One region of the Streptomyces sp. NPDC020742 genome, then DNA from elsewhere that is predicted to be linked to it. Evidence: riboswitches for the same ligand, from Rfam matches in the RefSeq annotation. Region 1 holds a riboswitch; each other region holds the start of a gene.

Region 1 (5,757 bases):
GTTCTTGATCTCGATCACCAGCCGCAGGCCGTGCTCGCGGTCGGTGAGGTCCTTGACGTCGGCGATGCCCTGGAGCCGCTTCGAGCCGACCAGGTCCTTGATCTTGGAGATGACCTTCTCGGGGCCGACCGTGAAGGGGAGTTCCGTGACGACCAGGCCCTTGCGGCGGGCGGTGACGTTCTCCACCGTGGCCGTCGCGCGGATCTTGAACGTGCCGCGGCCCTTCTCGTACGCGTCCCGGATACCGCCCAGGCCCACGATCCGGCCGCCGGTCGGCAGGTCCGGACCCGGCACGAAGCGCATCAGGGTCTCGAGGTCGGCGCCCGGATGCTTGATCAGGTGGCGGGCCGCGGCGATGACCTCGCCCAGGTTGTGCGGCGGCATGTTCGTCGCCATACCGACGGCGATGCCGGAGGCGCCGTTGACCAGGAGGTTGGGGTAGGCGGCCGGTAGGGCCACCGGCTCCTGCTCCTGGCCGTCGTAGTTCGGCGCGAAGTCGACGGTGTCCTCGTCGATGGACTCGGTCATCAGCGACGTCGCGGACGCCATCCGGCACTCGGTGTACCGCATGGCGGCCGGCGGGTCGTCGTTGCCCAACGAGCCGAAGTTGCCGTGGCCGTCCACCAGGGGCAGCCGCATCGAGAACGGCTGCGCCATCCGCACCAGGGCGTCGTAGATCGAGGCGTCGCCGTGCGGGTGGAGCTTACCCATCACCTCGCCGACGACCCGGGCGCACTTCACATAGCCGCGGTCGGGGCGCAGGCCCATCTCGTTCATCTGGTAGAGGATGCGACGGTGCACCGGCTTGAGACCGTCGCGGGCGTCCGGCAGGGCGCGCGAGTAGATGACCGAATACGCGTACTCAAGGAAGGAACCCTGCATCTCGTCGACGACGTCGATGTCGAGGATCCTCTCCTCGAAGTCGTCCGGCGGCGGGGTCTTCGTGCTGCGGCGGGCCATCGCGGCTGCGGCTCCTTCTGCTGCGTCTACTGCCGAGGTCGGGTGGGTGACGTCGGGTGACGTCGGTCAAGCGGTCGGGTCGATCGGCCGGGGGAACAACCGGCGGGTAGCTCTGAGTCTGACGCGGACCATTGTGGACCGCCCCGCTGACAACGCCGACCGCGACTCCCCCTGTCCCGTCCGCGACGCCGTGCGCGGCCCACGTTCGGGGCCGGAGGACCCGGAACTTCGCCAGATGCCGACGCGGTTGCATACAGTGACAGAACTTCCTCGCAAGCGGATCGAAGGGACGTACATGCCCATGGGTCACACGGCCACAGAACAAGCCGGCTCCGGCGGCCTGACAGCGACCGAGCACCGGCTGGCCAACGGCCTGCGCGTGGTGCTCTCCGAGGACCACCTGACCCCGGTCGCAGCGGTCTGCCTCTGGTACGACGTCGGCTCCCGCCACGAGGTCAAGGGCCGCACCGGCCTGGCCCACCTCTTCGAGCACCTGATGTTCCAGGGCTCCGCCCAGGTCAAGGGCAACGGCCACTTCGAACTGGTCCAGGGCGCAGGCGGCTCGCTGAACGGCACCACGAGCTTCGAGCGCACCAACTACTTCGAGACCATGCCCGCCCACGAGCTGGAGCTCGCGCTCTGGCTGGAGGCGGACCGGATGGGCTCGCTGCTGACCGCGCTCGACGAGGAGTCCCTGGAGAACCAGCGCGACGTCGTCAAGAACGAGCGCCGCCAGCGCTACGACAACGTCCCCTACGGCACGGCCTTCGAGAAGCTGACGGCCATGGCGTACCCGGAGGGCCACCCGTACCACCACACGCCCATCGGATCGATGGCCGACCTGGACGCGGCCTCCCTGGAGGACGCGCGGGCGTTCTTCCGCACCTACTACGCGCCCAACAACGCCGTGCTGTCGATCGTCGGCGACATCGACCCCGCGCAGACGCTGGCCTGGGTCGAGAAGTACTTCGGCTCCATCCCCGGGCACGACGGCAAGCAGCCGCCCCGTGAGGGCTCCCTGCCGGAGACCATGGGCGGCGAGCTGCGCGAGGTCGTCGAGGAGGAGGTGCCCTCCCGCGCCCTGATGGCGGCCTACCGCCTGCCGCACGACAACACCCGCGAGGCGGACGCCGCGGACCTGGCGCTGACCGTGCTGGGCGGCGGCGAGTCCTCCCGGCTCTACAACCGCCTGGTCCGCCGCGACCGCAGCGCCGTGACCGCCGGCTTCGGCCTGCTGCGGCTGGCCGGTGCGCCGTCGCTGGGCTGGCTGGACGTGAAGACGTCCGGCGGGGTGGAGGTCCCGGACATCGAGCGGGCGGTCGACGAGGAGCTGGCCCGCTTCGCCGCCGAGGGACCGACCCCGGAGGAGATGGAGCGCGCACAGGCCCAGCTGGAGCGGGAGTGGCTGGACCGGCTGGCCACGGTCAGCGGCCGCGCCGACGAACTGTGCCGCTACGCCGTGCTGTTCGGCGATCCGCAGCTCGCGCTGACCGCCGTGCAGCGCGTCCTGGAGATCACGCCCGAGGAGGTGCAGGCGGTCGCCCAGGCCCGGCTGCGCCCCGACAACCGTGCGGTGCTGGTCTACGAGCCCACGGAGCCCGCCGAGACCACCGACGCCGACACCGAGGAAGGGGAGGCGGACCAGTGAGCGACGCCACCAGCCGCACCGATTCCCCCATGGCCACCATGGAGTTCCACCCCCAGCCCCGGGGCGGCGCGCCCAAGCCGTGGGCCTTCCCGGCGCCGGGGCGCAGCCAACTGTCCAACGGGCTCACCCTGCTGACCAGCCACCGCCCCGGCCAGCAGGTCGTCGCGGTCGAGGTCAACCTCGTGGCCCCGTTGGACGCCGAGCCCGAGAGCCTGGACGGCGTTGCCACGATCATGGCGCGCGCCCTGTCGGAGGGCACCGACAAGCACGACGCCGAGGAGTTCGCCGCCGAGCTGGAGCGCTGCGGCGCCACGTTGGACGCGCACGCCGACCACCCCGGCGTACGGGTCTCCCTGGAGGTCCCGGCCTCCCGGCTGCCCCGCGCGCTCGGCCTGCTCGCCGATGCGCTGCGCGCCCCCGCCTTCCCCGAGAGCGAGATCGAGCGGCTGGTGCGCAACCGCCTCGACGAGATCCCGCACGAGCTCGCCAACCCGGCCCGGCGCGCCGCCATGGCGCTGTCCAGGGAGCTGTTCCCGGCCACCTCCCGGATGTCGCGGCCGCGCCAGGGCACCGAGGAGACCGTCGCCCGGATCGACGCCGCGGCCGTCCGCGCCTTCTACGACGCCCACGTCCGGCCTGCCACGGCCACCGCCGTGATCGTCGGCGACTTCACCGGCGTGAACCTGGACGCGGCGCTGGCCGACACCCTCGGCGCCTGGACCGGCTCCGCGGCCGAGCCGCGGAAGGCCGCGCCGATCACCGCCGACGACACCGGCAGGGTGGTGGTCGTGGACCGCCCCGGTGCCGTTCAGACCCAGTTGCTCATCGGCCGCATCGGCTCCGACCGGCACGACCGGGTCTGGCCCGCGCAGGTCCTCGGCACGTACTGCCTGGGTGGCACCCTCACCTCCCGGCTGGACCGCGTGCTGCGGGAGGAGAAGGGCTACACCTACGGGGTGCGCGCCTTCGGCCAGGTACTGCGCTCCACCGCCCCCACGTCCCCGGAGGGGGCCACCGGCGCCGCGCTGCTCGCCATCAGCGGCTCGGTCGACACCGCCTCCACCGTCCCCGCGCTCCAGGACCTGTGGCAGGTGCTGCGGACCCTCGCGGCGGAGGGGCTGACGGACGAGGAGCGGGACGTCGCGGTGCAGAACCTCGTCGGGGTCGCCCCGCTGAAGTACGAGACCGCGGCGGCCGTCGCGGGCACCCTCGCCGACCAGGTGGAGCAGCAGCTCCCGGACGATTTCCAGGCGCAGTTGTACGCCCGGCTCGCGGAGACCGGCACGGTCGAGGCGACCGCGGCGGCGGTCAGCGCCTTCCCCGTGGACCGACTGGTGACGGTCCTGGTGGGGGACGCGGCGCAGATCGCCGAGCCGATCAAGGCGCTGGGCATCGGTGAGGTGACGGTCGTCAGCGGCTGACGACCCGTCGCCTGACAGCTGGTCAGGTACCGGCACGGCTCCCGTGGCGCAGGCCGCCGCGGGAGCCGTCGTATGTCCGGTTTGTGGCGGCTGGCCGCTGTGGTTCTTGTGGCATCCCGCACAAAAAACAGGTTCTGTTTGCCGATTGAAAGTTGCCCCGTTTAGCGTCGGTCCGGCTGTTCGTCACAACTCCGCCACAACAGTGGCACCGGGCAGTCATCGCCGAGTCCCCGTACGGCGCGAGCCAGGGGAGCCGGGGACCCACACGTCCCCTGGGGTGAATCGGACTCCTCTCCGGAGGAGCCCGTAGGAGACCTTCCTGCTCCGAACCCGTCAGCTAACCCGGTAGGCGAGAAGGAAGGAAAGGACGAGCCAGCACATGGCCTTCACCCGTGGCACCGGGAAGCACCGTCGTACCGCCCCCGCCCCGCGTACGACCCGCAACATCGCCGGCATAGCCACCCTCGCGGCTTCCGGCGTCGTCGCCTCCGTGGCCTCGCCGGCGCTGGCGGCCACGGACGAGCCGCGCACCCACGACACCGGTCTGCAGCAGGCCGTGGTCCTCGGTGACGAACTGGCCGACCGGGTCGAGGCCCAGGCCGACGCCCAGCAGGCGGTCGCCGCGAAGGAGCACGCCGAGGCGCTCGCCAAGAAGCGGGCCGACGAGGCCCGGCGGCTCGCCGAGGCGGCCAGGAAGAAGGCCAAGGCGGAGCACGAGGCCAAGGTGCGCGCCGCCCGTGCGGCCGAGCGCAAGCGGCTGAACACCTTCGTCGCCCCCGTCGCCGGCTCATACGTCTCCACCGGCTACAAGGCCTCCAGCAGCCTGTGGTCCTCCGGCAGCCACACCGGCATCGACTTCCACGCCGCCTCGGGCACCTCGGTGCACTCCGTCGGCTCGGGCACCGTCGTCGAGGCCGGCTGGGGCGGCTCGTACGGCAACAACATCGTGATCAAGATGCACGACGGCACGTACACCCAGTACGGCCACCTGTCCTCGATCGGCGTCTCGGTCGGCCAGACCGTCACCAAGGACCAGCAGATCGGCCTCTCCGGCGCCACCGGGAACGTCACCGGCCCGCACCTGCACTTCGAGGCCCGCACTTCGCCCGACTACGGCTCGGACATCGATCCGATCTCCTATCTGCGCGCGCACGGCGTGAACGTCTGACGAGGCGCCGGCCCCTCCGGCGCTCCGCACCTCCGGCCAGCGGATCCGTCCGCTGGCCAAAAATTATCCCCGATCAACCGGACTCCGTCGGAAAAGCCGCTCCGGTCGAATAGAGTCACGGAAAAGTCGCCGACCGGCGGCTTTTCCAGGGGATTACGGCGGAGGCACGGACGATGCGAGGCCATATTTCCGCGCATGCAGTGTGCACGGCGATTCGCGAGGACATCGTCTCCGGTGCGCTGGCGCCGGGGAGCCGGCTGATCGAGGAGATCCTGGCGGCGCGTTACGGCGTCTCCAGAGTGCCGGTGCGCGAAGCCCTGCGCACCCTGCAGTCGGAGGGCTTCGTCACCACCCGCCACCACGCGGGGGCCTGCGTCGCCGAGCCCACCGAGCAGGAGGCCGCCGACCTGCTCGACGTACGTGCCCTCCTGGAGCCGCTCGGCGCGGCCCGCGCCGCCACCCGCCGCAGCCCGGCCCATCTGAAGGTGCTGCGTGGCCTGGTGCAGCTCGGCCGCGACCGGGCCCGCCACGGGAACCCCGCCGACCTGCGGCAACTGGAC
Region 2 (5,757 bases), on a different contig from region 1:
CTCGAACACGCCGCGCCCGAGCAGGACATCTGGCTCTACATCAACTCCCCCGGCGGCTCCCTCACCGCGATGACCGCCATCTACGACACGATGCGCTTCGTGTCCTGCGACGTGGGCACCGTCTGCCTGGGACAGGCCGCCTCCGCCGCCGCGGTCCTGCTGGCCGCCGGCGCACCCGGCAAACGGCTGGCGCTGCCCGGCGCCCGGATCCTGATCCACCAGCCGGCGTTCGGCGAACCCGTCGAGGGGCAAGCCACCGATCTACAGATCCAGGCGGACGAACTGCTGCGCACCCGCGCCATGCTGGAGGAGATGCTGGCGCGGCACACCGGCCAGCCCCGCGAGCGGATCGCCGCCGACATCGAGCGCGACCGGTTCTTCGACGCCCAGGCCGCCCAGGAGTACGGCCTGATCGACGGGCTCACCCGCAGCCGCAAGCAGACCCCCGCGCCGGTCGACCGGTGAGCCGGATGCTGCCGCCGGAACCGCCGCCGCTGCCCGCGCTGACCCGCGCCGAGGGCGAGCTGATCGACCGCTACCTGGAGGTGCTCGACCTACTGGGGCGGATCAATCCGGCCCGCGCCGGCCACACCTACAGCGGGCTGCGCGCCGCACAGGCCCTGGTGGGCAAGGCCACCGCGCTGCGCGACGCCCTGACCCTGATGCACCAGCGCGGGGAGAGCGAGTTCCACCGCGGGACGCTGGCCCAGGCGATGCGGGTGCTGGACGGTGAGCGGCGGGCCGGACTGGTGACGGTGCCGCCGCAGGACGGGCGGTGACGCGACACGCGCGCCTGCCCGGACGGCGTAGCGTCCACGCCCGCCATAAGGGGGCGACAAATTGCGGAGGTCGAACGCAATTCCATCGGCCTGCGATGTTTCGCTCCTGGTCCCGACGTTGCGACACCCCGTGCCCCGCCACCTGACGGAACATTTTTCACCATTTGGACCAAATGTGGCGCATGTCACATACGCCAATTTCAGCTCGGAATTCGGGCGCTTTGTGCGTGACGATCCCTTCGACGACAAGACCCCGCCACAGCGGCGGGGCGGTCCGGACGGGCGCCCAATCCCGCCGCCGTACCGGACGTCCGGTCGACAAGGTGGATCGGCGGGAGCGGAGGACCCAAGCAGGACGGGGTCCGGGGCTTTGCGGCCGACGGACTCCTTGGGGTGAAGCCGTGTGCACGGCCGGGCATCTTCGCCAGCCCGAACCCGACAGGTATCCCTTCGCAGGCGGCTGACGAAGGGTCTGCGCATGACCGTGCGCACGCATACGCCGAATCTGCTGGCACGCGCCAGCACCGTGTCGGTCCTGACACTGGCCACGCTCGGCGGGGCCGCCCTCGCTCCGGGGGCGGCCCCGGACGCCGAAGCCGCCTCCGTCGCCGCCTATGCGCTGCGGATCGCGGCCTCCAAGCGGGGATCGCCCTACCAGTACGGGGCACAGGGGCCGCACCGCTTCGACTGCTCGGGGCTGACGCTGTACTCCTTCAGGCGCGCCGGACGGGCCCTGCCCCGCAGCGCCGCCGCGCAGTACGGCCAGACCCGGCATATCCCCGCCTGGAGCCGCAAGCGCGGCGACCTGGTCTTCTTCCACTCGACCCGCGGCGTCTACCACGTCGGGATCTACGCGGGCCGGGGCCTGATGTGGCATGCGCCCAAGACCGGCCAGGTGGTCCGGCTGGAGAAGATCTGGAGCCGCGCGGTCTGGTACGGGCGGGTGCGCTGAGCCGCGGACGCGCCACTGGGGCGGCTGGGCGGGCGGGTCCCGAGCCGCCGGACCGGCGAGCCCGGATGCCGGGCCGGCGAGCCCTGAGCGGCCGGGCCCGGTGCGCGGGGCCGTAGCGAAAGGTTCCTGCAGCCGCCGGTCAGCCGACCGCGACTCTCCACGGCAGGGTGATCCGCACGGTCTTGCCGCCGCACCGGGTGGGCACGACCGACATCCGGCCGCCGGCCTCGGCAGCGAGGAAACGGATGATGACCAGGCCCCGGCCGTTGTCCTGCTGGACCGCGGCGGGCAGCCGCCGCGGGCGGCGCGGATGGCTGTCGGTGACGCCGACGGCCAGCACCTCGTCGCGGTCGAGCCGCAGTTCGACGGTGAACGTCGGGGACTGGCCGAGCGTGTGCTGGACGGCGTTGGTGGCGAGTTCGGAGACGATCAGGCGAACGGAGTCGGCGAGCTCGGAGTCGGCCGGCAGCCCCCATGAGGCGAGCACGGCCAGCGTGTGTCTACGGGCGTGGACGACCGAGGCCGGGGCGCTCGGCAGGGTGAGTGCGGATTCCTGGTGGTCTGCCATCGCGACGCTGTCCCTTTCCCACCGAGGCCGGCTCCGGTCCACTGACCTGGAGCCGGGGTGCCGCTCGGGGCACCGGTACGGCCTCGGACTTCTGCTGTGCGCCAGAGTGACCCCTCATGCTGCCGGTGCGGTGCCCGATCCACCACCATCTAGGGAGATCTGTCGCCCGATGCGGTGAACTCTGCGACGCGAGACTGGATTTGGGATGTACCGGACACCGGTGGGCCCTCCAGGCCCCTCTCCGCCCCGGCGCCCGACCCGCCGTGCGCGGCGTGATCGGCCCGTCCTCGCCGGTGTCATCGGCCCGTCCTTGCCGGTGTGCCGGCACTCGTCGCGGGTCCGGGCAGCCTGTCCTCGCGGTGTGCGGGCCCCGGGCTCGCGGGTCGGGGCTGCCGTGCCGGCCGTCAGTCGGCCGGGGCGGTGGCGACGATGATGCCGACCGCCCGGTCGATCTGGCCGTCGGTCAGGTCTCCCCGGGCGGTCAGCCGCAGCCGGGATATCCCGTCGGGCACGGACGGCGGCCGGAAGCAGCCGACCGCGAGACCGGCCGCGCGGCAGTCCGCGGCCCAGCGGACCGCGGCGTCCGGTGACGGGGCGCGGACCGAGACCACCGCGGCGTCCGGCCGTACCGCCGCCAGGCCCGCCGCGGTCAGCCGGGCGTGCAGAGTACGGGCGACCTCGCCGGCCCGGGCGGCGCGGTGCGGCTCACGGGCCAGCAGCCGCAGCGCGGCGAGCGCGCCGCCGGCCGCCGCCGGGGCGAGACCGGTGTCGAAGATGAACGTCCGGGCGGTGTTGACCAAGTGCTCGATGACCCGGGCCGGGCCGAGCACCGCACCGCCCTGGGAGCCCAGCGACTTGGAGAGCGTCATGGTGGCCACCACATCGCCGTCGCCGGCCAGCCCGGCGGCCGACAGGGCGCCCCGGCCCCCCTCGCCCAGCACCCCGAGGCCGTGCGCGTCGTCGACCAGCAGCGCGGCACCCCGACTCCGGCAGGCCGCGGCCAGCGCCGGCAGCGGCGCGGCGTCGCCGTCGACCGAGAACACCGCGTCGGTGACGACCAGCGCCCGGCCGTCGTGGCCGGTCAGCGCGGTGCGTACGGCGTCCGGGTCGGCGTGCGCGGCGATCTCGGTACGGGCGCGGGAGAGCCGGCAGCCGTCGATGAGGGAGGCGTGGTTACCGGCGTCGGAGACGACCAGGGTGCCGGGGCCGGTGAGCGCGGTGACGGCGGCGAGGTTGGCGGCGTAGCCGGACGACAGCACCAGGGCGGCCTCGAAGCCGCAGAACGCGGCGAGTTCCTCCTCCAGGCGGGCATGCAGCTCGGTGCTGCCGGTGACCAGGCGGGAACCGGTGGCCCCGGCGCCCCAGCGATGTGCGGCCTCGGCCGCGCCATGGGTGACCTCAGGGTGCCGGGCGAGCCCCAGGTAGTCATTGCTCGCCAGATCCAGCAGCGGGGAGTCCGCCGGCCGGGGCCGCAGGGTGCGCACCAGGCCCGCCCGTTGACGTTCGGCACGCGCCGTTTCCAGCCAGTCGAAGGCCGCCTGGTGCGCCGGGGCGCCGGTCGCGGCGGAGGGCTCCCCGGAGGCCTCCGCGGGGGGCGCGGGCGGGGCGTCGTACAGCAGCGGAGGGGCGGAGTCCTGCGGCATCGGCGTCCTTAGTCTGTCGGCCTCGATTGTGGGCTGTCGATAGACGTTAGCGGTCGTTCCGCAGGGTCACAGTGTGGTGATACACACACCCCGATCGGGAGTCGTTGTGGGGATCCTCCTTTCCCGGGAGGGGGGACGTAAGACAGGATCATCGCCATGGACCTGCTGAACACACTGGTGGACAAGGGACTGCGGCGCGAGTTGCCGACCCGTGAAGAGGCGTTGGCCGTCCTGGCAACGTCCGATGACGCTCTGCTTGACGTCGTGGCCGCGGCCGGAAAGGTACGCCGCCAGTGGTTCGGGCGGCGGGTCAAGCTCAACTACCTGGTCAATCTGAAGTCGGGCCTGTGCCCCGAGGACTGCTCGTACTGCTCGCAGCGGCTGGGATCGAAGGCCGAGATCCTCAAGTACACCTGGCTCAAGCCCGATCAGGCCGCCGAGTCGGCCGCCGCGGGGGTGGCCGGTGGCGCCAAGCGGGTCTGCCTGGTGGCCAGCGGACGCGGCCCCACGGACAAGGACGTGGACCGGGTTTCGGAGACCATCTCCGCCATCAAGGAGCAGAACGAGGGCGTGGAGGTGTGCGCCTGTCTGGGGCTGCTCTCCGACGGCCAGGCCGAGCGGCTGCGGTCTGCGGGCGCGGATGCCTACAACCACAACCTCAACACCTCGGAAGCCACCTACGGCGACATCTGCACCACCCATGACTTCTCCGACCGGGTCTCGACGGTCCAGCAGGCCCAGGAGGCGGGCATGTCCGCCTGCTCCGGCCTGATCGCGGGCATGGGAGAGAGCGACGCCGACCTGGTCGATGTGGTCTTCGCGCTGCGCGAGTTGGACCCGGACTCGGTGCCGGTCAACTTCCTGATCCCGTTCGAGGGCACCCCGCTGGCCAAGGAGTGGAACCTCACCCCGCAGCGCGCCCTGCGCATCCTGGCGATGGTCCGGTTCGTCTGCCCGGACATCGAGGTGCGGCTGGCCGGCGGCCGGGAGGTGCACCTGCGCAGCATGCAGCCGCTCGCGCTGCACCTGGTCAACTCGATCTTCCTGGGCGACTACCTGACCAGTGAGGGCCAGGCCGGCAAGGACGACCTGGCGATGATCGCGGACGCCGGCTTCGAGGTGGAGGGCGCCGAGACCACCACGCTGCCCGAGCACCGCCGGCCGGGCTGCGGCGGCCACCCGGCACCGTCCGCGGACGGCGGCACCGCCGAGGAGCCCACCGCCGTCCCCGCGCCGTCCGACGAGACCCGCCGGGACCTGGTCTCGGTGCGCCGCCGCGGCGCCGGCACCGACCTCCCGCCCAATGCCTGAGCCGCTCGCCCCGCGCGAACTGCTCGCTCTCGACCGGCAGCACGTCTGGCACCCGTACGCACCGATGCCCGGCACGGCCGAACCGCTCGCGGTGGCCTCGGCGTCCGGTGTCCGGCTGCGGCTGGTCGAACCCGCCGAGGGCCAGCACGAGTTGGTGGACGGCATGTCGTCGTGGTGGTCGGCGGTGCACGGCTACAACCACCCGGTGCTCAACGAGGCGGCGCGTGGCCAGCTGGAGCGGATGAGCCATGTGATGTTCGGCGGGCTCACCCACGAGCCCGGCGTCCGGCTGGCCAAGCGGCTGGTCGACATCACTCCGGAGCCGCTGCAGCACGTCTTCCTCGCCGACTCCGGTTCGGTGTCGGTCGAGGTCGCGGTCAAGATGTGCCTGCAGTACTGGCGCTCGGTCGGCAAGCCGCGCAAGCAGCGGCTGCTGACCTGGCGGGGCGGCTACCACGGCGACACCTGGCAGCCGATGTCGGTGTGTGACCCGGACGGCGGGAT
Region 3 (5,757 bases), on a different contig from region 1:
GAACGGGGAAAACCCAAGATCGTGGCCGGTCAGCGGCGGGTGGCAGAGCGGGCCGAACCGAGAAACCCCGCCACGGCGCGCTGGGGGAAGTGCGCGCCGCGGCGGGGTCGTCTCAGGAGGAACGCGATCCGGACGGGACCGCCGGTGCCCGCCGCCCGGGCCCGGTCGATCCCGGTACCGGACGGCTCAGACGTGGAGCTTCTGGCCCGGGAAGATCAGGTTCGGGTTGCCGCCGATGACCGACTTGTTGGCCTCGTAGACGGACTTCCAGCTCGTGCCGTGGGCCTTGGCTATCTTGGCGAGGGTGTCGCCCGCCTTGACGGTGTAGTTGCCGTGGCCCAGGGACTTGCGCTCGGTGGAGCGCGAGGCGTGCTGCTCGGCGGCCGGGGCCTTCTTGGCCTCGCTCTTGGTCGCACCCTGGTCCTGCTGCGGGGCCGACTTGGTCTGGGCCGAGGAGCCGGAGGTGTCGACGTTGGCGGCCGGGCCGCCGGCGGTCAGGCCGCCCGCACCGGCACAGGACCAGGCGCCCGGGCCCTGGATGGCCAGGAGCTTCTCGGCGGCGGCGATCTGCTGGGACTTGGTGGCCAGGTCGGCGCGCGGCGCGTACTGGGTGCCGCCGGCGGCGGCCCAGCTGGAGTTGGAGAACTGCAGGCCACCGTAGTAGCCGTTACCGGTGTTGATCGACCAGTTGCCGCCGGACTCGCACTGGGCGACCTTGTCCCAGGTGGCGACGGAGGCGGCGGAGGCAGAGGTGGCGCCCATCAGCGGGACGGCCACGGCGGCACCGGCGACACCGGCGAGGGTGGCGACGCGGGCGGCCTTGGAGGGACGACGGTGCTTGCCCTTGAAGATCAGCATGGTTGGTTCGTTTCCTCACCGACGCCTACGAGGTGAGCTGTCGGGTTCGGGCTGTGAGTGGCCCGGCCGGGTGTGGGTCCCACACCCGGCTTCACCCCAAGCCGGCTGACCCGCTTTCACGGGCCGGGGCGGCACTTACCTTGGGTCCCCCGCTCCTGCCTTCGGCGCGTGCGCGTCAAGTGCCTCCGGCCGCCGGCAGGATTCGGCGTGCGGTCGAAGGGCCCGCTTTAGCGAGCGGTCATGAACGTAATCAGTAACCCTCGGGATGTTCAAACACCCTCAACTGAACCGAGTTGGCTACTTTTGATCACGACCTGGTCACATCTCCGCAGGTGGGGCACCGTGTGACAGCCCCGTACGGATCGGGGTTCACCCGGCGCAACGAGACGCTTGTCTCACTTTCGCCAAACCGGGCGAAGGGCCGTGAACTACCCCGCGTCGCGCCCGAGATCGAGCCGCTGCCCAGGCTGGATCAGGTCCGCGTCGGAGCCGATGACACCCTCGTTCCGCTCGTAGAGCGCGGTCCAGCCACCGGACAGCCGGTGGGCGCGGGCAATGGCTGACAGGCTGTCACCGGGGCGCACGGTGTAGTCCCCGCCGCCGACCGGGTCGCTGCGGTGCGCGTCGTCGCCGCGGGAGGCGTGCCGGCCACCGGAGGCGCGGTCGGCCCCGTCACCCTCGTGCGCGTCCGCACCGCCACGGTGCCGGCCCTTGGTGGGCTCGTCGTGCGGGGTGCCGGTCGTGTCGGGGCGGCTGCCGCCGTCGGACGGGTCGGCCGGGGCGGACGGGTCGGTGGCGCCGTCGGACGGGTCGGCCGGGGCGGACGGGTCGGTGGCGCCGTCGGCGCTGCCGGAGCCGGCCCCGCCGTCCTCGTCACCGCCGGGCGCGGCGGGGCCGGACGGCTCCCGGTCTTTCCCTCCGCTGCGGTCGGCGCCGTCGGAGCCGGACGGGTCCTCGGTGGGCGCGGAGGGCGAGGGCGTGGCCTGGGACGGCTCGCCGGAGGGGCCGGGCAGGCTGTCGGACAGGCCGCTGTCGGGGGCCCCGGGCTCGTCGGAGGAGTCCGTGGACCCGTCGCCGTCGGACGGGGCGGGCCGGGGGGTGCTGGTGCTGCCCGGGTCGACCTGCGGTATCCGCCCGTCCTGGGTCAGCCCCGCGTTCACCGCACAGCTCGGCCAGGCGTCCGGACCGCGGTCGTCCAGGATCGACTCAGCCACCGCGATCTGCTGGGCGCGGCTGGCGAGGTCGGGGCGGGAGGCGTAGGCCGAGCCGCCGTAGTGGTCCCACATCTGCTGGGTCAGCTGCAGCCCGCCGTAGAAGCCGTTGCCCGAGGCCGCGCTCCACACCCCGCCGCTCTCGCACTGGGCGACCCGGTCCCAGGTCGCGGTGTCGGCGGCGTGTGCACCGCCGGCGGAGAGCAGCGGCAGCGCGAGTCCCGCGCCGGTGACTCCCGCCGTGACAAAGATGGCCGGTGCCTGACGGGGGCGACGGTGTCGGCCGTTCCCGGAACGCATGCAGGTGCCTTTCGCGCGGCGGTTGAGTTGTCGGACGACCCCGTTCGCTTCCCACGAACGTGCCGACGGGCCACCCGCCGGCCGATGCGGGCAAGGCGTCCCCTTACCTCGGTCCGCCCCGTCACCGCTTCCGCCGATCGAGTGAATCCCCTCGGATCCTGTCGATCGTCGGTGGAAAGGTAGCCGGGGTCACGGGTAGTCACAAGTCGGTGTAGCGCAGATCACGCTTAGGTCACGCACCTGACGTCACGTCAGTTTCGGTCCCACCGCTGGTCAGGGCTGCTCGGGCCGGAACTCCACCGGCAGCGAACGCAGTCCGCGCATGATGAGCCCGCCGCGCCAGCGCAACGCCTCCGGATCCGCCGCCAGCTTCAGGTCCGGAAGGCGCGTCAGCAGCGTCGCGAGGGCGGTCTGCCCCTCAAGCCGGGCGAGCGGTGCGCCCAGGCAGTAGTGGATGCCGTGCCCGTACCCCAGGTGCTGGTTGTCCCGCCGGGTCAGGTCGAGCACGTCCGGCTCGGTGAAGCGTTCCGGGTCGCGGTCCGCGGCGGCCAGCACCACCAGGACCGGGTCGCCCGCGGCGATCCGCTGCCCGCCGAGCGTCAGCTCCTCGGTCGCGAACCGCCAGGTCGCCAGCTCCACCGGGCCGTCGAAGCGCAGCAGCTCCTCGATGCCGGTGGTCAGCAGCTCGGTGTCGCCGGCCAGCAGCGACTTCTGCAGCAACTCGCGCTGGGCGGGGTGGCGCAGCAGGGCGTAGGTGCCGTTGCCGATGAGGTTGACGGTGGTCTCGAAGCCGGCGAACAGCAGGATGAACGCCATCGCGGCGGCCTCGTTCTCGGTGAGGTGCTCGCCGTGGTCGGAGGCCCGGATCAGGCCGGAGATCAGGTCCTCGTCCGGCTCGGGGTGCTCCCCCAGGGACGCCCGCTTGCGGTGGATCAGCTCGGCGAGGTAGCCGCGCATCTTCTTCACCGAGCGGGCGACCCCGCCGCGCGGCCCCCCGCCGTGGCGGATCATCATGCCCGCCCAGTCGCGGAAGTCGTCCTGGTCCTCCTCGGGGACGCCCAGTAGGTCGCAGATCGCGTAGATCGGCAGCGGGAAGGCGAACTCATGGATCAGATCGGCCTCCCCGCGCCCGGCGAAGCCGTCGATCAGCCGGTCGGTCAGCTCCTGGACGCGCGGGGCGAAGGCCGCGACCCGGCGCGGGGTGAAGGCCTTGGAGACCAGCCGGCGCAGCCGGGTGTGGTCGGGCGGGTCGATGTTGAGCAGGTGCGTCATCAGGTTGGCGCTGCGCTCGCCGGGGATGCCGACCTTGCCCTTGCCGTGCGCGGACTCGCTGTGGTGCACCGGGTTCTTGGAGAGCCGGGCGTCGGCGAGCGCCTGCCGCGCCTCGGTGTAGCGGGTCACCAGCCAGGCCTCGACGCCACTGGGCAGCGCCGTGCGGTGCACCGGGGCGTGCTCGCGCAGCCAGGCGTACGCGGGGTACGGGTCGGCCGCGAACTCCCAGGTGAACAGCTCGGGGGCGGGGGGCCGCCCGGCCGGGTCGGCGGCCGACGCCGGGCAGCCGGCGGGGGGCTGGGCGGGGCCGGTCCCGGGGGCGGTGCCCGGGGCGGCGGCGGGGTTCGGCGCGGGATGGGCGTGGGGCTCGTGGTGCACCTTCCGACCGTAACCGGTGGGCGCACAACGGCGCTCCGACGGACGGAAGGGCACCGGGCCCGCTCCCCACCGGGCCCGGCCCGACAACCAGGCCCGGCTCGACAACCGGGCCCGCTCCGGACGACGCGCCCTACCCCTCCCCCGCGTCCACCCCCAGCCCCGCCAGGAACGCCAGCGCCGCCGGCGAGGGCCCGAGCGCGCTCCACACCACCCGCTCGGTGCGCTCTGGCGCCGGCCGGGCCCGGACCAGGTGCAGTCCCGACAGCTTCGAGGCGATCGCCTCCGGCACCATGCCGATGCCCAGCCCGGCCCGCACCAGTTGCGCCAGGAACTCGACGGTGGTCACCTCGAAGGCCACCTCCGCGGTCAGCCCCGCCGCCCGGAACGCCTCATCGCGCTGCCGGCGGGCCGCCGACCCCGCCGTGAAGTCCACAAAGGTCTCCCGGGCCAGCCGGGAGAGCGTGGTCCACTCCCGCCCGGCCAGCGGATGCCCCGGTGGCACCACCGCCACCAGCTCACCGCGCGCCAGCACCCGCTCCCGTACGCCGACGGTGCGCACGCCGGGCGCCAGGCCGACGAAGGCGACGTCCAGGGTCCCCTCCCGCACCTTCGCGATCAGCGGATCGCTCATCTCCATCTGCAGGCCGATCCGCACCTGCGGACAGCGGCTGCGGAAGTCGCCCAACTCCCGGGCCAGGTCCACCGCCGCGACGGTCGAGATCGCCCCCACCGCCAGCCGGCCGCGCACCTCGCCGGTCGCCGCCGCCACCTCCGCCCGGGCCCGCTCGGCCGCCTGCAACGCCTGCCGGGCGACCGGTACGAAGGCCTCGCCGGCCACGGTCAGCCGGACGCTGCGGCTGGTCCGGTCGAACAGCCGCGCCCCCAGCTCCTTCTCCAGCCGGGCGATCTGATGGCTCAGCGCGGACTGCACCACATGGCAGCGCTCCGCGGCCCGGGTGAAGCCGCCGGTCTCGGCCACCGCGACGACGTAGCGCATCTGCTGGAGCTCCATGGCGTCGATGCTAGGCGGCAACGATCGCGATAAGCGATGGATGAAATGACAACAATGCGTTGGACTCATCGATGGAGCCGGACCCAGGCTGGGTGGCGCCCGCCGCCCCGGTGGTGCCGGGCACCCGCACACCCACCGAACGGGGAGGTCATCGATGGATCCCGACCACGGCCCGGAGCCGGGACCCACACCGCGGGACGGGCGGCCCGGCGGGCTCGGACGCGGCACCCTGCTGCTGATGTCGCTCGCCGCCGGGCTGTCCGTCGCCGGCAACTACTTCGCCCAGCCGCTGCTCGACGTCATCGGCCGCGACCTCGGCCTGTCCGCCGCCACCGCCGCGCTGGTGGTGACCGTCGCCCAGGTCGGCTCCGGCCTCGGCCTGCTGTTGCTGGTACCGCTCGGCGACCTGCTGGAGCGCCGCCGGCTGGCGGTCACCCTGTGCGCGGCGACCGCCGCCTCCCTCACCCTCACCGCCAGCGCACCGAACACCGCCCTGTTGCTGACCGGCACCGCCCTGACCGGCCTGGCGTCGGTCGCCGCCCAGGTCGTCGTGCCCTTCGCGGCGACCCTGGCGGCGCCCGCCGAGCGCGGCCGGACCATGGGCACCGTGGTGACCGGGCTGCTGCTGGGCATCCTGCTGGCCCGTACCGCGGCCGGGCTGCTCGCGGAGTTCGGCGGCTGGCGCACCGTCTACTGGGTCAACGCCGCGCTGATGCTGCTGATGGC
Region 4 (5,757 bases), on a different contig from region 1:
AACTACGGCGCCGACGCCTATGACACCGGGAGCTACCCCACGGCGGCCGGTGACGGCTACGGCGCCGGCGGGTACGACACCGGCACCTACGCCTCGACGCAGTGGGGCACCGGCAGTTACGACACCGGCGCCACGGCCTACGACCCGTACGCGCACACCGCCTACGACCCCGCCGCGCAGGATCCCGCCGGCTACGCCGGCACCTCCTACGGGCACGGCGTGTGGGACACCGGCAGCCACCCCGCCGGCGGCTATGACACCGGGGCCTTCGAGACCACCGGTGCGTACGGGACGGTGGGTGCCTACGACACGGCGGGGACCCACAACATCCACGAGGCCCACACGATGGTCGGCGGCTTCGAGACCATCGGCCGGCAGGCCACCGCAGTCGAGGAGCACGCGGACTTCGGGTCCACCGCCCAGGAGACCGCGGACCACGAGGCCACGGCGATCTGGTCGACGTCGGACCAGGGCCTGATCGCCGGGATCCCGGCGCAGGCAGGTCCCCCGCCGACCGACACCGTCGTCTGGGACAGCACGTCGTGGGAGGCCGGTGCCCTGCACGACGACGGCGCCCCCGGTGACACCGACGGTCCAGGAGAGGCCGCCGGCACGGAGTCCGACCGGTTCGCCGGGTCGGACGCCGCCGCCGTGGCGGACGCCATGACCCAGGCCATGCCGATCACCCCCGCCGCCCCGACCGGCCGGCGGGTCGCCGGACCGGCGCCCGGCAAGGCAGTCCGCGGCCGGGGCCGGCGGCGCCCGGCGAAACGGTCGGCGCTGCTGACCGTGGCCGTGCCCTCGGTCGCCGCCCTGGGCGTCTGCGGGGTGGCCGCCGCGTCCGTCGCCAACTTCGGCGGGGACGAGAAGGACGACACCACCACCCAGGCCGCGGCGGACACCTCGGGCGTCAAGCCCGCCACCGCCAACCGGAAGCTCGACACCCAGCTCGCCTCGCTCAGCGCCAGCGCCGACGACTTCCGCGACCGCGCCAGCCGTACCCAGGAGCGGATCGACCTCAAGGAACGCCAGGCGCTGGAGCGCAAGCGCAAGGCGGAGGAGGCCGCCCGCAAGGAGGCCATGCGCCCCAAGTTCGTGCTCCCGGTGACCCAGCACGGGCTGAGCGCGCTCTTCGGCCAGGCGGGCGTGAACTGGATGTCCGTGCACACCGGCATCGACTTCCCGGTCAGCTACGGCACCCCGGTGCGGGCCGCCACCGACGGCACGGTGCGCACCCAGTGGAACTCCGCCTACGGGAACATGGCGATCGTGACGGCGCCGGACGGCACCGAGACCTGGTACTGCCACCTGAGCAGCACCAAGATCCGTTCCGGCTCGGTCAAGGCCGGTGACCAGATCGCCTACTCCGGCAACTCCGGCAACTCCACCGGACCGCATCTGCACTTCGAGGTGCGGCCCGGCGGCGGCGCCGCGGTCGACCCGCTCCCGTGGCTGCGCAGCCACGGGCTCAACCCGAACTGACCACCGCCGCGACGACGTTCCCGCGCCCGGGGCCCGCTCGGGGCCCACGGGCCGCGGGCCCCCGTACGGCCGGCTACCGCCCCGTCGTCAGAGCTTCTCCACCGGTGCGTAGCGCAGCAGCAGCCGCTTGGGCTTCTCCCCGCCGAAGTCGATGGTCGCCTCGGCGTTGTCGCCGCTGCCCTTGACCCCGACGACCGTGCCCAGCCCGAAGCTGTCGTGGGTGACGCGGTCGCCGACGGCCAGCGACACCACCTGACGGTCCTGGGTGCGCCGGGTGGCGAAGCCGCCGGCGCCCTTGGTGCGGCCCGAGGACAGCGCGGCGCCGAAGCCGCCACCGCCCCCGCGCGAGGAGAGCGAGCCCATCGAGGCGGAGGGCGTCGCGGGTCCGGTGCGCCGCCACTCCACATGGTCGTCCGGGATCTCCTCCAGGAACCGGGAGGGCGGGTTGTACGAGGGCTGTCCCCAGGCGCTGCGCATCGTCGAGCGGGTGACGTAGAGCCGCTCGCGGGCACGGGTGATGCCGACGTAGGCCAGCCGGCGCTCCTCCTCCAGCTCCTTGGTCTGGCCCAGGGCCCGCATGTGCGGGAAGACGCCGTCCTCCATGCCGGTGAGGAAGACCACCGGGAACTCCAGGCCCTTGGCGGTGTGCAGCGTCATCAGCGTGATCACGCCGCTGCCGTCCTCGTCCTCGTCCGGGATCTGGTCGGAGTCGGCGACCAGCGCGACCTGCTCCAGGAAGTCGGAGAGCGTGCCGCCTGGGGCGGCGGCCCCTGCTGCCCCGGGCTCCACACCACGGTCCTGCTCGAACTCCAGGGCCACGGCGGCGAGTTCCCGGAGGTTCTCGATCCGGGTCTCGTCCTGCGGGTCGGTGGAGGCCTGGAGCTCGGCGAGGTAGCCGGTGCGCTCCAGGACGGCCTCCAGGACGGTGGCGGGCCCGGCGCCGGACTCGACGATCGTCCGCAGCTCCTCCATCAGGACGTTGAAGCGCTTGACGGCGTTGGCGGAGCGGGCGGCCATGCCGTACGCCTCGTCGACCCGGCGCAGCGCCTGCGGGAAGGTGATCTTCTCGCGCGCCGACAGGGCGTCGATCATCGCCTCGGCGCGGTCGCCGATGCCGCGCTTGGGGACGTTGAGGATGCGGCGCAGCGGGACGCTGTCCTCGGGGTTGGCCAGCACCCGGAGGTAGGCCAGGACGTCGCGGACCTCCTTGCGCTCGTAGAAGCGCACCCCGCCGACGACCTTGTAGGGCAGCCCGACCCGGATGAAGATCTCTTCGAAGACCCGGGACTGGGCGTTGGTGCGGTAGAAGACGGCGACGTCGCCGGCCTTGGCGTCGCCGGCGTCGGTCAGCCGGTCGATCTCGTCGGCGACAAACTGCGCCTCGTCGTGCTCGGTGTCGGCGACATAGCCGGTGATCCGGGGGCCGGCCCCGGCATCCGTCCAGAGGTTCTTGGGGCGGCGGTTCTCGTTGCGCTCGATGACCGCGTTGGCGGCGGACAGGATCGTCTGGCTGGAGCGGTAGTTCTGCTCCAGCAGGATCGTGGTCGCGTCCGGGTAGTCCTCCTCGAACTGGAGGATGTTGCGGATCGTGGCGCCGCGGAAGGCGTAGATCGACTGGTCGGCGTCACCGACGACACAGAGCTCGGCGGCGGTCTCGGCCGGGCCCACCAGCTCGCGGACGAGGGTGTACTGGGCGTGGTTGGTGTCCTGGTACTCGTCGACGAGGACGTGCCGGAAGCGGCGGCGGTAGTGCTCGGCGACGTCCGGGAAGGCCTGGAGCAGGTTGACCGTCGTCATGATGATGTCGTCGAAGTCCAGGGCGTTGGCCTCGCGCAGCCGCGCCTGGTACATCGCATACGCCTCGGCCAGCGTCTTCTCAAAACCATCGGCAGCCGTCCCGGCGAAGGTCTCCTCGTCGATGAGCTCGTTCTTGAGGTTGGAGATCTTCGCGCTGAAGGACTTGGGCGGGAAGCGCTTGGGGTCCAGGTCGAGGTCGCGGCAGACCAGGGCCATCAGGCGCTTGGAGTCGGCCGCGTCGTAGATCGAGAAGGAGGAGGTGAAGCCGAGCTTCTTGGACTCGCGGCGCAGGATCCGTACGCAGGCGCTGTGGAAGGTGGAGACCCACATGGCGTTGGCCCGCGGGCCGACCAACTGCTCCACGCGCTCCTTCATCTCACCGGCGGCCTTGTTGGTGAAGGTGATCGCGAGGATCTGGCCGGGGTGGACGTGGCGCTCGGCGAGCAGGTGGGCGATGCGGTGGGTGAGCACCCGGGTCTTGCCGGAGCCGGCGCCGGCGACGATCAGCAGCGGGCCGCCGGTGTGCACCACAGCCGCCTTCTGCTGGTCGTTGAGCCCCTCCAGCAGCGCCGCGGCGTCGACGACCGGGCGGGCGGCGCCGTCGCGGTAGTACCCTCCCCCGCTCTCGGCTCCGCTCGCGCGGGGGGACCCGGGCGCGGGCGCGTCGAACCTCCCGCCGAAGAGGTCGTCGGGGATCTCCTCCGGTGCCGGCTCGTGCCCGTCCTCGGGAGGCGGCGGGGGCTCCTCGCCGGTGTGGGCGAGGTCCGCCAGGAAGCTGTCGTCAAAGAGGCTGCTCATCGCCCACCGAGTCTAGGCCGCGGCACCGACAGCGTGCCGGCCAGTGGGCGATTGTCCCCGCCCTGCGGGGCGGCGTCCGGGACCGGGGCAGGTCAGCGGCCCACCCCGCGGCTCACCCCGGCGGTCGGGACCGGCGTGCGCGGCGTCGGGCGGCGAGCTGGCGGCGGGCCCTGCGGTGACGAATCCGGCATCTGCCGCGGCAACCACCTGATCGCGGTCAGGTCACGAAAAGGTTTCGGGCATATCGAACATCAGCCTTCACAGGAGCCACACGAGTTGGCTAACGTCCTCGCTCAGGCAGCCCGCCTCCCCGCGGTCGACAGCTTCCGCACGGGCCGCCTCGCCGAGTCCGGACTGCCGCCAGGCACCCGGAGCCGGGGACCCACCCAGCACCACCGGGGTGAATCGGTCCTGCGCCCGTCCTCGACGAACGCAGGACCGTAGGGCACGCCTTCCGTCAGCACACCGCCCGAACCCGACAGCTAACCCGGTAGGCGGTCCACGGAAGGAGTTGCGGCCTTGGCGTCCCATCGCAAGCCGCGCACCAGCGTTCTCCACTCGCCCGGAGGCCGGCGCACCGCCGCCGGGCTCACCAGCGCCGCGCTGGCCTCGGTCACCCTGCTCTCGCAGTCCGCCGACGCCGCCCCCCGCGCGCCCAAACCCACGATCGAAGAGGTCAAGCAGAAGGTCGACGACCTCTACCGGCAGGCCGAGGTCTCCACCCAGAAGTACAACGCCGCCAAGGAGCGCGCCGATCACCAGCGCGCCACCGTCAACGGTCTGCTCGACGCGGCCGCCAAGCGGGCGCAGCAGATGAACGAGTCCCGGCGCGAGCTGGGCACGTTCGCCTCGGCGCAGTACCGCACCGGCGGGATGAACCCGACGGCGCAGCTGATGCTCGCCAAGGACCCGCAGCAGTTCGTCGACCGCAACCACCTCATGGACCGGCTGACCAGCCGGCAGCAGCAGGCCGTCGCCGCCTACCAGAAGCAGGCGACAGCGGCGGCGCACCAACGCGCCGAGGCGTCCCAGAGCCTGGAGCAGCTCCAGCAGTCACAGGACTCCCTGAAGGCCTCCAAGCAGTCCGTCCAGCAGAAGCTGGCCGAGGCCCGGCAGTTGCTGTCGCGGCTGACCGCCCAGGAGAAGGCGCGGCTGGCGGAGCTGGAGCGGCAGAAGGAGGCGGCGGCCAAGCGCAAGGCCGAGGAGGAGGCGCGCAGACAGCAGGAGCGCGAGCGCCAGCGGCAGCAGGACGGCGGCACCTCCGGCGGGCAGACCGGTGGTGGCAGCACCGGAGGCTCCACCGGGGGCACGCAGTCCACCAAGGCCGAGAAGGCCCTGGCGTTCGCCCGCGCCCAGATCGGCAAGCCGTACGTCTGGGGCGCGACGGGCCCCAGCTCCTACGACTGCTCGGGGCTGACCCAGGCGGCGTGGAAGGCGGCCGGGGTCGACCTGCCGCGCACCACCTGGGACCAGGTCAAGGTCGGCCAGCGGGTGGCGACCAAGGATCTCCAGCCCGGTGACCTGGTGTTCTTCTTCGACGACATCAGCCATGTCGGCATGTACATAGGCGGCGGCAAGATGATCCACGCCCCGCACCCGGGCGCCGACGTCCGCGAGGAGTCGATCTACTACATGCCGATCTACGGGAGCGTCCGCCTGGGCTGAGCCCGGTCCGCCCCC

The links. Region 1 has a riboswitch for cyclic di-AMP ahead of AB0G84_RS27425 (M23 family metallopeptidase). Riboswitches for the same ligand answer to the same signal wherever they lie in the genome.
Positions count from the first base shown of each region.
Region 2: another riboswitch for cyclic di-AMP. It lies ahead of AB0G84_RS27045 (C40 family peptidase); the one in region 1 lies ahead of AB0G84_RS27425 (M23 family metallopeptidase).
Region 3: another riboswitch for cyclic di-AMP. It lies ahead of AB0G84_RS09520 (transglycosylase family protein); the one in region 1 lies ahead of AB0G84_RS27425 (M23 family metallopeptidase).
Region 4: another riboswitch for cyclic di-AMP. It lies ahead of AB0G84_RS30410 (NlpC/P60 family protein); the one in region 1 lies ahead of AB0G84_RS27425 (M23 family metallopeptidase).

Region 1 is NZ_JBFAEA010000020.1:648-6,404, reverse strand. It holds gene AB0G84_RS27440 (DNA topoisomerase IV subunit A) at 1-960, opposite strand, end outside; gene AB0G84_RS27435 (pitrilysin family protein) at 1,262-2,608, shown strand; gene AB0G84_RS27430 (pitrilysin family protein) at 2,638-4,029, shown strand; cyclic di-AMP (ydaO/yuaA leader) riboswitch at 4,240-4,396, shown strand; gene AB0G84_RS27425 (M23 family metallopeptidase) at 4,409-5,197, shown strand; gene AB0G84_RS27420 (GntR family transcriptional regulator) at 5,371-5,757, shown strand, end outside.
Region 2 is NZ_JBFAEA010000019.1:55,728-61,484, forward strand. It holds gene AB0G84_RS27035 (ATP-dependent Clp protease proteolytic subunit) at 1-465, shown strand, start outside; gene AB0G84_RS27040 (hypothetical protein) at 471-779, shown strand; cyclic di-AMP (ydaO/yuaA leader) riboswitch at 1,053-1,253, shown strand; gene AB0G84_RS27045 (C40 family peptidase) at 1,258-1,731, shown strand; gene AB0G84_RS27050 (ATP-binding protein) at 1,871-2,299, opposite strand; gene AB0G84_RS27055 (8-amino-7-oxononanoate synthase) at 2,704-3,942, opposite strand; gene bioB (biotin synthase BioB) at 4,099-5,253, shown strand; gene AB0G84_RS27065 (adenosylmethionine--8-amino-7-oxononanoate transaminase) at 5,246-5,757, shown strand, end outside.
Region 3 is NZ_JBFAEA010000004.1:16,874-22,630, forward strand. It holds gene AB0G84_RS09520 (transglycosylase family protein) at 187-858, opposite strand; cyclic di-AMP (ydaO/yuaA leader) riboswitch at 866-1,035, opposite strand; gene AB0G84_RS09525 (transglycosylase family protein) at 1,287-2,369, opposite strand; gene AB0G84_RS09530 (cytochrome P450) at 2,643-3,878, opposite strand; gene AB0G84_RS09535 (LysR family transcriptional regulator) at 4,150-5,031, opposite strand; gene AB0G84_RS09540 (MFS transporter) at 5,186-5,757, shown strand, end outside.
Region 4 is NZ_JBFAEA010000026.1:47,536-53,292, forward strand. It holds gene AB0G84_RS30400 (peptidoglycan DD-metalloendopeptidase family protein) at 1-1,482, shown strand, start outside; gene pcrA (DNA helicase PcrA) at 1,570-4,077, opposite strand; cyclic di-AMP (ydaO/yuaA leader) riboswitch at 4,409-4,590, shown strand; gene AB0G84_RS30410 (NlpC/P60 family protein) at 4,597-5,742, shown strand.